Variovorax paradoxus: one gene and its partner. The protein of the gene in region 1 binds, or shares a complex with, the protein of each later gene. Links are inferred from orthologs where the notes say so. Each region holds a gene or a part of one and is shown on either strand. Other genes may lie near its edges.

Region 1 (6,036 bases):
GTTGCTCATGCCGTTGGTGGTGATGGAGGCCGAGATGTCGACCATCACGCCACCCTGCGAGAGCGGGAACCCCATGGCCAGCGGATTGGGCGTGAACACCGCCTGCGTGCCGCCGAAGGGCGCGACGCTCGCGGTGTTCGGATCGGAGCAGGCCAGCAGCATGAGCATGTCTTCCTGCAGCGCGCGCAGCATGTAGACCGCGAGGCAGGCGATGTGGTGGCTGCGGCGAATCACGAGCGACGCAGTGCCCAGTTCGCGCGCGCGCGGCACCAGCAGGTCCATGCCCTGTTCCATGAGCCACGGGCCGGGCAGGCGCCTGCCGTCCCACAGCACCGCTGCAGGGCGGTCGGACAGCACCTCGGGGGCGCCGTCATGCGCCATGCCGCCCGACTCCAGTTCCTTCACGTACCCGGCCAGCAGCGCGAGGCCGTGGGTGTCGTGGCCCAGCAGATCGCCCTCGACCAGCGTGCGGGCGACCGCCGCGGCCTTCGGCGCAGCGAGCCCGGCCTTCTGCAGCAGCGCATCGGCATAGGCGACGAGCGCATCGGCGCGGTAAAGAAGGGAAGGGGCATCGCCTGCGGCATCGGTCATTTCAGGATCTCCAGCACGCGGTCGAGCCCGCCTTCGTTGATGGCCACCATGGCCTGTTCGCGCACCTTCGGTTTGGCGTGATAGGCCACCGAGAGGCCTGCTTCGCCCATCATCGGCAGGTCGTTGGCGCCGTCGCCGACGGCGATGGTCTCCTGCGGCGAGATGCCCATGAGCGAGGCCACCTCGAGCAGCGTGCGGCGCTTCTCGGCGCCGTCGCAGATGTCGCCCCAGGTCTGGGTGACGACCTCGCCGGTGAGCTTGCCGCCGGCCTCGTCGAGCAGGTTGGAGCGCGCGAAGTCGATGCCCAGGCGCTCCTTCACGCGGTTCGCGAAGAAGGTGAATCCGCCCGACACCAGCAGCACCTTGAGGCCCGCCGCCTTGCAGGCAGCGACCAGTTCGGCCGCACCGGGGTTGAGCTTGAGCCGTTCGTCGTACACCTGCTGCAGGGCCTCGACCGGAACGCCCTGGAGCAGCGCCACGCGGCGGCGCAGGCTTTCCTTGAAGTCCTTGATCTCGCCGCGCATCGTGGCCTCGGTGATGGCCGCCACCTCGGCCTTCTTGCCGACGGCGTCGGCGATCTCGTCGATGCACTCGATGTTGATGAGCGTCGAGTCCATGTCGAACGCGATCAGCTTGAAATCGGCGAGCTTCAGCGGCGGCTTCACGCGCTGCAGGACGAGACCGGGCGAAATTTCTGTGGCGCTCATGCGGGGGAGGTTTCCTTGACGAGGGGTTGTCCGAGGCTGCGCAACACGTCGCGCACCATCTGGGCACGCTCCTTCGGCTCCTTGAGTTCGCGCTCGATGCGGAGCTTCTCGTTGCCAGCGAGCTTGATGTGCTTGTTCTTCTGCACCAGCTGGATGATGGCCATGCCGTCGACCGGCGCGTCCTTCCTGAAGGTGATGTTGATGATGCCGGGCGCGGCATCGACCTTGATCACGCCGTAGGGCCGCGCCAGCACGCGCAGGCGGTGCGTGTCGATCAGCGTCTGCGCCTGCGGCGGCAGCTTGCCGAAGCGGTCGACGATTTCCTCGAGCAGCGTGTCGATCTGGTCGGGCGTCTTCGCGGTGGCCAGTTTCTTGTAGAACGACAGGCGCAGGTGCACGTCGCCGCAGTAGTCGTCGGGCAGCAGGGCGGGGGCGTGCAGGTTGATCTCGGTGGTGACCGACAGCGGCGCCAGCAGGTCGGGCTCCTGCCCGGCCTTGAGCGAACGCACAGCCTCGCTGAGCATCTCGTTGTAGAGCTGGAAGCCGATCTCCATCATGTTGCCGCTCTGGTTCTCGCCGAGCACCTCGCCGGTGCCGCGGATTTCCAGGTCGTGCATCGCGAGGTAGAAGCCCGAGCCCAGCTCTTCCATCTGCTGGATGGCATCCAGGCGCTGGGCCGCCTGCTTGGTGAGGCCTTCGGTGTCCGGCACCATGAGGTAGGCATAGGCCTGGTGGTGGGAGCGTCCGACGCGGCCGCGCAGCTGGTGCAGCTGCGCGAGGCCGAACTTGTCGGCGCGGCTCATCACGATGGTGTTGGCCGTCGGCACGTCGATGCCGGTCTCGATGATGGTCGAGCACAGCAGCATGTTGTAGCGCTGCGCCACGAAGTCGCGCATGACGCGCTCCAGCTCGCGCTCGGGCATCTGGCCGTGGGCCACGGCGATGCGCGCCTCGGGCAATATCTCCTCGAGCTTCTGGCGGCGGTTCTCGATGGTCTCGACCTCGTTGTGCAGGAAGTACACCTGCCCGCCGCGCTTCAACTCGCGCAGCACGGCCTCGCGGATCACGCCGGTGCCTTCGTTGCGCACGAAGGTCTTGATGGCCAGGCGCCGCTGCGGCGCGGTGGCGATCACGCTCAGATCGCGCAGGCCTTCGAGCGCCATGCCCAGCGTGCGCGGAATGGGCGTGGCGGTGAGTGTGAGCACGTCGACCTCGGCGCGCATCGCCTTCATCGCCTCCTTGTGGCGCACGCCGAAACGGTGCTCCTCGTCGATGATGAGCAGGCCCAGGTTCTTGAACTTGACCGATTGCGACAGCAGCTTGTGCGTGCCGACCACGATGTCGACCTGGCCCTCGGCCAGCCCCTTGGCGGCGGCGGTGATTTCCTTGGCCGAACGGAAGCGGCTCATTTCCGCAACCTTGACCGGCCACTTGGCGAAGCGGTCGACCAGCGTCTGGTAGTGCTGCTCGGCCAGCAGCGTGGTGGGCGCGAGAAACGCGACCTGCTTGCCGCCGGTGACGGCGATGAACGCGGCGCGCAACGCGACCTCGGTCTTGCCGAAGCCCACGTCGCCGCACACGAGGCGGTCCATGGGCTGCGGCGAGATCATGTCCTGCACCACGGCATGGATGGCCGCCTTCTGGTCGGCGGTTTCCTGGAAGCCGAAGTCGTTGGCGAACACCTCGTAGTCGGCCGGCGAATAGCGGAAGGCATGGCCCTCGCGCGCTGCGCGGCGGGCGTAGATGTTGAGCAGCTCGGCGGCCGAGTCGCGCACCTGCTCGGCGGCCTTGCGCTTGGCCTTTTCCCACTGGCCGGAGCCCAGCTTGTGCAGCGGCGCCTCGTCGGCGCTGACGCCGGTATAGCGGCTGATCTGGTGCAACTGCGACACCGGCACGTAGAGCGTGGCCTTGTCGGCGTACTCCAGGTGCAACATTTCCTGCAGCAGCGGCTTGCCCTCGGCGTCGGTGCCCTGGCCGAGGTCCATGTGGATCAGCCCGCGGTAGCGGCCGATGCCGTGCGCCGTGTGAACCACCGGATCGCCCACGTTGAGCTCCGACAGGTCCTTGATGAGCGCCTCGACGTCGCTGACCTGCTCCTGCTTCTTGTTGCGCCGGCGCGTGGTGGGCGCGGTGGCGAACAGCTCGGTCTCGGTGACGAGGTCGATGGCCTGTTCGCGCCAGGCGAAGCCCGAGGCCAGCGCGGCGGTGGCAATGCCGATCTTCTCGTCGGCGGCAGCTTCGAACTCGGCCAGCGAATCGAAGGCCGGCGGGCTCACGCCGCTGGCGCGCAGGAAGTCGAGCAGGCTCTCGCGGCGGCCGTCGCTTTCGGCAATCAGCAGCACCCGGTGCGGCGTGGACGCGATGTGCGCCTTCAGGCCGACCAGCGGATCTTCGGCGCCGCGCACGACGGCGAAGGGCGGCAGCCTGTCGAATTCGGCGTAGGGCGCGTCGGTGGCGATGTCGCCCCGGATCGCCAGTTGCGAATGCGGCTTGGCGCGCTGGTAGAACTGCTCGGCGCTCAGGAACAGCGCTTCGGGCGGCAGGGCGGGGCGCTCGGGGTCGCCGCGCACCAGCCGGTAGCGTTCGTTGGTGTCCTGCCAGAAATGCTGGAACGCGGGCTCGAGGTCGCCGTGCAGCACCACCGTGGCATCGGGGCCCAGGTAGTCGAACACGGTGGCCGTCTCGTCGAAGAACAGCGGCAGGTAGTACTCGATGCCGGCCGTGGCCACGCCGTTGCCCATGTCCTTGTAGATGCGGCTCTTGGTCGGATCGCCCTCGAGCAGTTCGCGCCAGCGGCTGCGGAAGCGCCCGCGCGCATCGTCGTCCATCGGGAACTCGCGGCCCGGCAGCAGGCGCACCTCGGGCACGGGGTAGAGGCTGCGCTGGGTGTCGGGGTCGAAGGTGCGGATCGAGTCGATCTCGTCGTCGAACAGGTCGACCCGGAACGGCACCAGCGAACCCATCGGGAACAGGTCGATCAGGCCGCCGCGCACCGCGTACTCGCCGGGGCTCACCACCTGCGTCACGTGGCTGTAGCCGGCCAGCGTGAGCTGCGCCTTGAGCTTCGATTCCTCCAGCTTCTGCTTGGCCTTGAAGTGGAAGGTGTAGCCGGCCAGGAAGGCCGGCGGCGCGAGCCGGTAGAGCGCGGTGGTGGCGGGCACCACCACCACGTCCGCCTCTTTCTGGCTGATGCGCCAGAGCGTGGCCAGGCGCTCGCTGATCAGGTCCTGGTGCGGCGAGAAGCTGTCGTAGGGCAGCGTTTCCCAGTCGGGGAACAGGGCGCAGCGCAGTTCGGGCGCGAAGAAGGCGATCTCGTCGATCAGCCGCTGCGCGTCGGTGGCGTCGGCCGTGAACATCGCCGTGGCGCGCCCCGCGGCTTTCTCGCGCATGGCCAGCTGCGCCAGCAGCAGTGCATCGGCCGACAAGGGAGGGCGCGGCAGCGTGAAGCGCTTGCCCGCCGTGAGGTGGGGGAGGTCCATGGGCTTTGAAAATGCACAACACCCCGCGCCGGCTGGCGAGGGGTGTGCGAAGCGGCCAATTCTAGAATGGCGGCCCCTTATTCGCTTGTCGGCCATTGCCGACGCCGGGCCGCCCTCATGTCCAGTTCCCGTCTCTTCGTGCTGATTCCCTGTGCCGGCTCCGGCCATCGCGCGGGGCACGCGCAGTCCGTCCTTCCCAAGCAGTACCGGCGGTTGGCCGGCGCGCCGATGGTGGCCCACACGCTGGAAGCCTTTCGTGCGCTGTCGGGCCGCTTCGCCGGGCTGGCGCTGGTGGTGTCGCCCGACGATCGCGACGTGGACGCCGCGCTGCCGCGCTTTCCCGCCCAAGACGAGCATCTGCTGCGCGTGGGCGGCGTGACCCGCGCCGCCACGGTGCGCAACGGGCTGGTCGCGCTGCGCCAGAAGGGCGCCGGCGCGCACGACTGGGTGCTGGTGCACGACGCCGCGCGCTGCCTTGTCACCTCGAGCCAGATCGAGGCGCTGATCTCCGCCTGCGAGCACGACGCCGTGGGCGGGCTGCTGGCGCACCGCCTGGCCGACACGCTCAAGGCCTCGACGGCGGAGAGCCGCGTGGCGCAGACGCTGTCGCGCGCCGACAAGTGGCTGGCACAGACGCCGCAGATGTTCCGCATCGGCATGCTGCTCGATGCGCTGGAGCGCGCCGGCGACGCGGTGACCGACGAGGCCAGCGCCATCGAGGCGATCGGGCTGTCGCCGCTGCTGGTTCCCGGCAGTGCGCAGAACTTCAAGGTGACCTTCCCCGAGGACTTCGCGCTGGCCGAGGCGGTGCTCCAGGCTCGCAAGAAGGAAATCGCATGACCGCCGCGTCGTTCAACATCCGCGTGGGCGAGGGCTGGGACGTTCACCAGCTGGTGGCCGGGCGAAAGCTCATCCTCGGCGGCATCGAGGTGCCGCACACCACGGGCCTGCTGGGGCATTCGGATGCCGACGTGCTGCTGCACGCCATCACCGACGCGCTGCTGGGCGGTGCGGGGCTGGGCGACATCGGCCGGCACTTTCCGGACACCGAGCCGCAGTTCCGCGGTGCCGATTCGGCGGTGCTGCTGGCCGAGGCGGCGCGCCGCGTGCGTGCGGCCGGCTGGGAGATCGGCAACGTCGACAGCACCGTGATTGCGCAGGCGCCGAAGCTGGCGCCGCACATTCCGCTGATGTGCCAGCGCATCGCCGACACGCTGGGCGTGTCGCTCGAACAGGTCAACGTGAAGGCCAAGACGGCC
Region 2 (4,785 bases), 2.0 Mb from region 1 along the record:
TGGCCACTGTGACGTTCGCGACCTGATCGCCGCTCGGGAAGGTCCGCATTTCGGGGTCGCGCCCCAGGTTGCCGACGACGATGACTTTATTGACCGATGCCATATGCACTGCCCCTGATAAGTAGATGGAGGAGGAGGTTGAGAGGAGCCTCGGATTGTGCCCCATGGCGTGCCGTCCGGCGCCTTGACCCATCGCCGCCGGTCGGCAGGCAACGGCCCTTGGGCCGGCGTCCTGCGATGCGCCACGCGATCGGCGGACCAGAGCACCGCGGCGGTGCATGCAGCCCATGCGAAGCCCGCGCGCCGAAACCGCCGGAGCCCTCCCCCTCGCCATGAAATCGATGGCGGTCTATCATGTCCGGTTGCCCTCGGACGATCGCCCCTTGAATTCAAAAGCCACTGACAAAGCCGCAGCAGCAGACCGGGAAGAACAGGCCGACCGCGAACGCGACGCCTATCTCGGCGCGGTGCTGGCGCAGCAGCGCATCAGCATCCGCGGTGCGCGCACCCACAACCTGAAGAACGTCGACCTCGACATTCCGCGCAACAAGCTGGTGGTCATCACCGGCCTGTCGGGCTCGGGGAAGTCGAGCCTGGCCTTCGACACGCTCTACGCCGAAGGCCAGCGGCGCTACGTGGAAAGCCTCTCGGCCTATGCGCGGCAGTTCCTGCAGCTCATGGACAAGCCCGACGTCGACGTGATCGAGGGCCTGTCGCCCGCCATCAGCATCGAGCAGAAGGCCACCAGCCACAACCCCCGTTCCACCGTGGGCACGGTGACCGAGATCCACGACTACCTGCGCCTGCTGTTCGCGCGCGCCGGAACGCCCTACTGCCCCGAGCACCACCTGCCGCTGCAGGCGCAAACCGTCTCGCAGATGGTCGACGCGGTGCTGGCGCTGCCCGAGCCGCGCCGGGCCGCCCCAAGCGGCGAGAGCCCCCTCGGGGGGCAGCGAGGACACGACAGTGCCGAGCGTGGGGGCGAACCGTATCAACCACGCCTCATGATCCTGGCGCCTGTCGCGCGCGAGAAAAAGGGCGAGTTCCTCGAGCTCTTCGCCGAGATGCAGGCCGCGGGCTACGTGCGCTTCCGCGTCGACGGGCAGACCTACGAATACAACGACCTGCCCAAGCTCAAGAAGACCGAGAAGCACGACATCGACGTGGTCATCGACCGCCTGCGTGCGCGCGCCGACATGCAGCAGCGGCTGGCCGAGAGCTTCGAGGCGGCGCTGCGCCTGGCGGAAGGCCGGGCCATTGCACTGGAACTGGGAACCGAAGGTGCGCCCGACAAGGAGCACCTGTTCAACGCCAAGTTCTCCTGTCCGATCTGCCACTACTCGCTGTCGGAACTCGAGCCGCGCCTGTTCTCGTTCAACTCGCCAGTGGGCGCCTGCCCCAGCTGCGACGGCCTCGGCCACCGCGAGGTGTTCGACCCGGCGCGCGTGGTGGCGTTTCCGTCGCTGTCGCTGGCCAGCGGCGCCATCAAGGGCTGGGACCGCCGCAACGGCTACTACTTCAGCATGATCGAGAGCGTCGCCAAGCACTACAAGTTCGACGTCGACGCGCCCTTCGAATCGCTGCCCGCCTCGGTGCAGCAGGTGCTGCTGAACGGCTCGGCCGCGGAAGAGATCAAGTTCAACTACGTCATGGAGTCGGGCAACTTCGCGGGCAAGAAGCTCACGAAGAAGCATCCCTTCGAAGGAATCATCCCGAACATGGCGCGGCGCTACCGCGAGACCGATTCGGTCATGGTGCGCGAGGACCTCGCACGCTTTCGCAACCTGCAGCCGTGTCCCGACTGCGGCGGCTCGCGGCTGCGGCCCGAGGCGCGCAACGTGTTCCTGGTGGACGAGTCGATCAAGGCGGCCGACGGCGGCGAGCCCCGGTCTGCAGGCGCCGAACCGCCTCGCATGGCCATCTTCGAACTGAGCCGCCTCACGCTGCGCGACTCGCTGGCGTGGTTCCAGAAGCTCCAGTTGCGCGGCGCCAAGGCCGAGATCGCCGACAAGGTGGTGCGCGAGATCGGCCTGCGCCTGAAGTTCCTCAACGACGTGGGCCTGAACTACCTGAGCCTCGACCGCAGCGCCGAGACGCTTTCGGGCGGCGAGGCGCAGCGCATCCGCCTGGCCTCGCAGATCGGCTCGGGCCTCACCGGCGTGATGTATGTGCTCGACGAGCCCAGCATCGGCCTGCACCAGCGCGACAACGACCGCCTCATCGGCACGCTGAAGCACCTGCGCGACATCGGCAACAGCGTGATCGTGGTCGAGCACGACGAGGACATGATCCACGCCGCCGACCACGTGATCGACATGGGCCCTGGTGCCGGCGTGCACGGCGGGCGCGTGATGGCGCAGGGCACGTACGCCGAGGTGTCGGCCAACCCCGACTCGCTCACGGGCCAGTACCTCTCGGGCACGCGCAAGATCGAAGTGCCCAGGCGGCGCACGGCATGGCTGCCGGTGGTGAGCAAGCCCGCGTTCAACGAAGGCAGGAAGGCCTCGCGCTTCCCGCCGAGCCCGGCCGCCGAACGCCGCGCCGCGCGCGAAGCCGCCCACCTGGCCACGCAGACCGACCTGCAGGAGATCCGCGTGGTCGGCGCCACCGGCAACAACCTGAAGAACGTGAGCGTGGCCTTCCCTGTCGGCCTGCTGACCTGCGTGACCGGCGTGTCGGGCTCGGGCAAGTCGACGCTGGTGAACGACACGCTCTACGCCGCCGTGGCGCGCACGCTGTACCGCGCGCACGACGAACCGGCCGCGCACGAGGCCGTCGAAGGCATCGAGTACTTCGACAAGGTCATCAACGTCGACCAGAGTCCCATCGGCCGCACGCCGCGCAGCAATCCGGCCACCTACACGGGCCTGTTCACGCCCATCCGCGAACTGATGGCCGAGACCAACACCGCGCGCGAGCGCGGCTACGGCCCGGGGCGCTTCAGCTTCAACGTGGCGGGCGGCCGCTGCGAGGCCTGCCAGGGCGACGGCGTGGTCAAGGTCGAGATGCACTTCCTGCCCGACGTGTACGTGCCCTGCGAGGTCTGCCACGGCCACCGCTACAACCGCGAGACGCTCGAGGTGCTCTACAAGGGCAGGAACATCGCGCAGATCCTCGAGATGACGGTCGAGACCGCGCACGAATTCCTGAAGGCCGTGCCGACCATCGAGCGCAAGCTGCGCACGCTGCTCGACGTGGGCCTGAGCTACATCAAGCTCGGACAGTCGGCCACCACGCTGTCGGGCGGCGAGGCGCAGCGCGTGAAGCTCGCGCTGGAGCTCAGCAAGCGCGACACCGGCCGCACGCTGTACATCCTCGACGAGCCGACCACCGGCCTGCACTTCGCCGACATCGAACTGCTGCTGAAGGTGCTGCACCAGCTGCGCGACGCGGGCAACACCATCGTCGTGATCGAACACAACCTCGACGTCATCAAGACGGCCGACTGGCTGATCGACATGGGCCCCGAAGGCGGCGCGGGCGGCGGCACCGTGGTGGGCGAAGGCACGCCGGAAGACATCGCGGCGAACGAGGCGAGCCACACGGGACGGTATCTGAAGCGCCTGCTGTAGCGCAGCCTGCGCGTTTGCATGGGCCGCGCCACAATCGCGGCCCATGCCTTCCTTCACACCGCGACAGTTCGTCCTCCTCGTGCTCCTCACGCTCGCGTGGGGCTTCAACTGGCCGGTGATGAAGCTCGGCGTGGCCGACTACCCGCCGCTGGGCTTTCGCGCGATCTCGATCTGGCTCGGCCTGCCGGTTCTGGCGCTGGCGCTGGTGTGGCTCAAGGTGCCGTTCCGGGTGCCGCGCAGCGCGTGGCCCGAGCTGCTGTGGCTGGGCGCCACCAACATGTTCGTCTGGCACGCCTGCATCATCCTTGCAGTGAAAGCGCTGTCGGGCGGGCGCGCGGCGATCCTGGGCTACACGATGCCGGTGTTCTCAGCGGTCATCGGTGCGCTGCTGTTCTCGGCCGCGCTCACGCGGCGCGCGTGGCTGGGCGTGGGCGCCTGCGCGCTCGGCGTGGGGCTGTTGCTGTGGCACGAGCTCACGAACCTTTCGGGCCGGCCCGGCTATGTGGCGTTGGCACTTGTCGCGGCGGCCACGTGGGCACTTGGCACACAACTGCTGCGCCACACCCGCATCGGCCTGCCCACGCTCACGCTGTCGTTCTGGATGACGGCGATGACGGCCGTGGTGATGACGGTGCTCTCGCTGCTCTTCGAGCGCGAGCAGCTCTACTGGCCGGGTCGCGTGGCATGGGGATCGATCCTCTACAACGCGGTGCTGATCTTCGGGTTCGCGCATGCCGCGTGGTTCTACCTGGCGCGCGGCCTGCCGCCGATCGCATCGACGCTGAGCGTGATGTTCATCCCGGTGCTCGGCGTGTTCAGCGGCGCCGTGTGGCTCGGCGAGGTCGTGCACTGGCAGGACTGGGTGGCCGTGGCGCTGATGATGGTCTCGATCGCATCGGTGCTGTGGCCCTCTCGCAGCACCGCGCCGACGAAGGGCTGAAGCTTGCGGCCCCGCGGCTGCGTCAGGTCGTCGTCTGCACGTGCAAGCGGCTGGTCTTGCAGCGGTGCAGCGCGCGGTAGTGCTCCAGCGGCCGTCCGTTGGCGCCGTAGGCGATCGACTCGATGCGCAGGAGCGGCTCGGGCTGCGGCAGGTTGAGCAGCTCGCAGGTCTCGGCGTCGGGCAGCACCGCGTCGATCCAGCGTTCGGCGCGCACCAGCCGCAGGCCGTACTGGCGGCGCAGCACGTCGTACAGCGAGCGGTCGTCCAGCCGCG

What was found.
Region 2: the proteins of mfd (region 1) and AACL56_RS04770 are in contact, whole or in part, in a crystal structure (PDB 4DFC), measured with the Escherichia coli proteins. The link is inferred for Variovorax paradoxus from one-to-one orthologs.

Annotation. Positions count from the first base shown.
Region 1 is NZ_LR743507.1:3,065,660-3,071,695, forward strand. Bases 1,095-5,103 are described here. They hold mfd (transcription-repair coupling factor), read right to left. Parts: upstream 4,778-5,103; coding sequence 1,295-4,777; downstream 1,095-1,294. Other genes in these bases: serB (phosphoserine phosphatase SerB), read right to left, coding at 1,095-1,298; ispD (2-C-methyl-D-erythritol 4-phosphate cytidylyltransferase), read left to right, coding at 4,895-5,103. Also shown: AACL56_RS14045 (Ldh family oxidoreductase), read right to left, coding at 1-591; more of serB, read right to left, coding at 588-1,094; more of ispD, read left to right, coding at 5,104-5,617; ispF (2-C-methyl-D-erythritol 2,4-cyclodiphosphate synthase), read left to right, coding at 5,614-6,036. UniProt on the Escherichia coli protein: Couples transcription and DNA repair by recognizing RNA polymerase (RNAP) stalled at DNA lesions. Mediates ATP-dependent release of RNAP and its truncated transcript from the DNA, and recruitment of nucleotide excision repair machinery to the damaged site.
Region 2 is NZ_LR743507.1:1,022,600-1,027,384, reverse strand. The notes cover bases 1-3,772. They hold AACL56_RS04770 (excinuclease ABC subunit UvrA), read left to right. Parts: upstream 1-341; coding sequence 342-3,572; downstream 3,573-3,772. Other genes in these bases: AACL56_RS04765 (DMT family transporter), read left to right, coding at 3,616-3,772. Outside these bases: more of AACL56_RS04765, read left to right, coding at 3,773-4,512; AACL56_RS04760 (GntR family transcriptional regulator), read right to left, coding at 4,535-4,785. UniProt on the Escherichia coli protein: The UvrABC repair system catalyzes the recognition and processing of DNA lesions. UvrA is an ATPase and a DNA-binding protein. A damage recognition complex composed of 2 UvrA and 2 UvrB subunits scans DNA for abnormalities.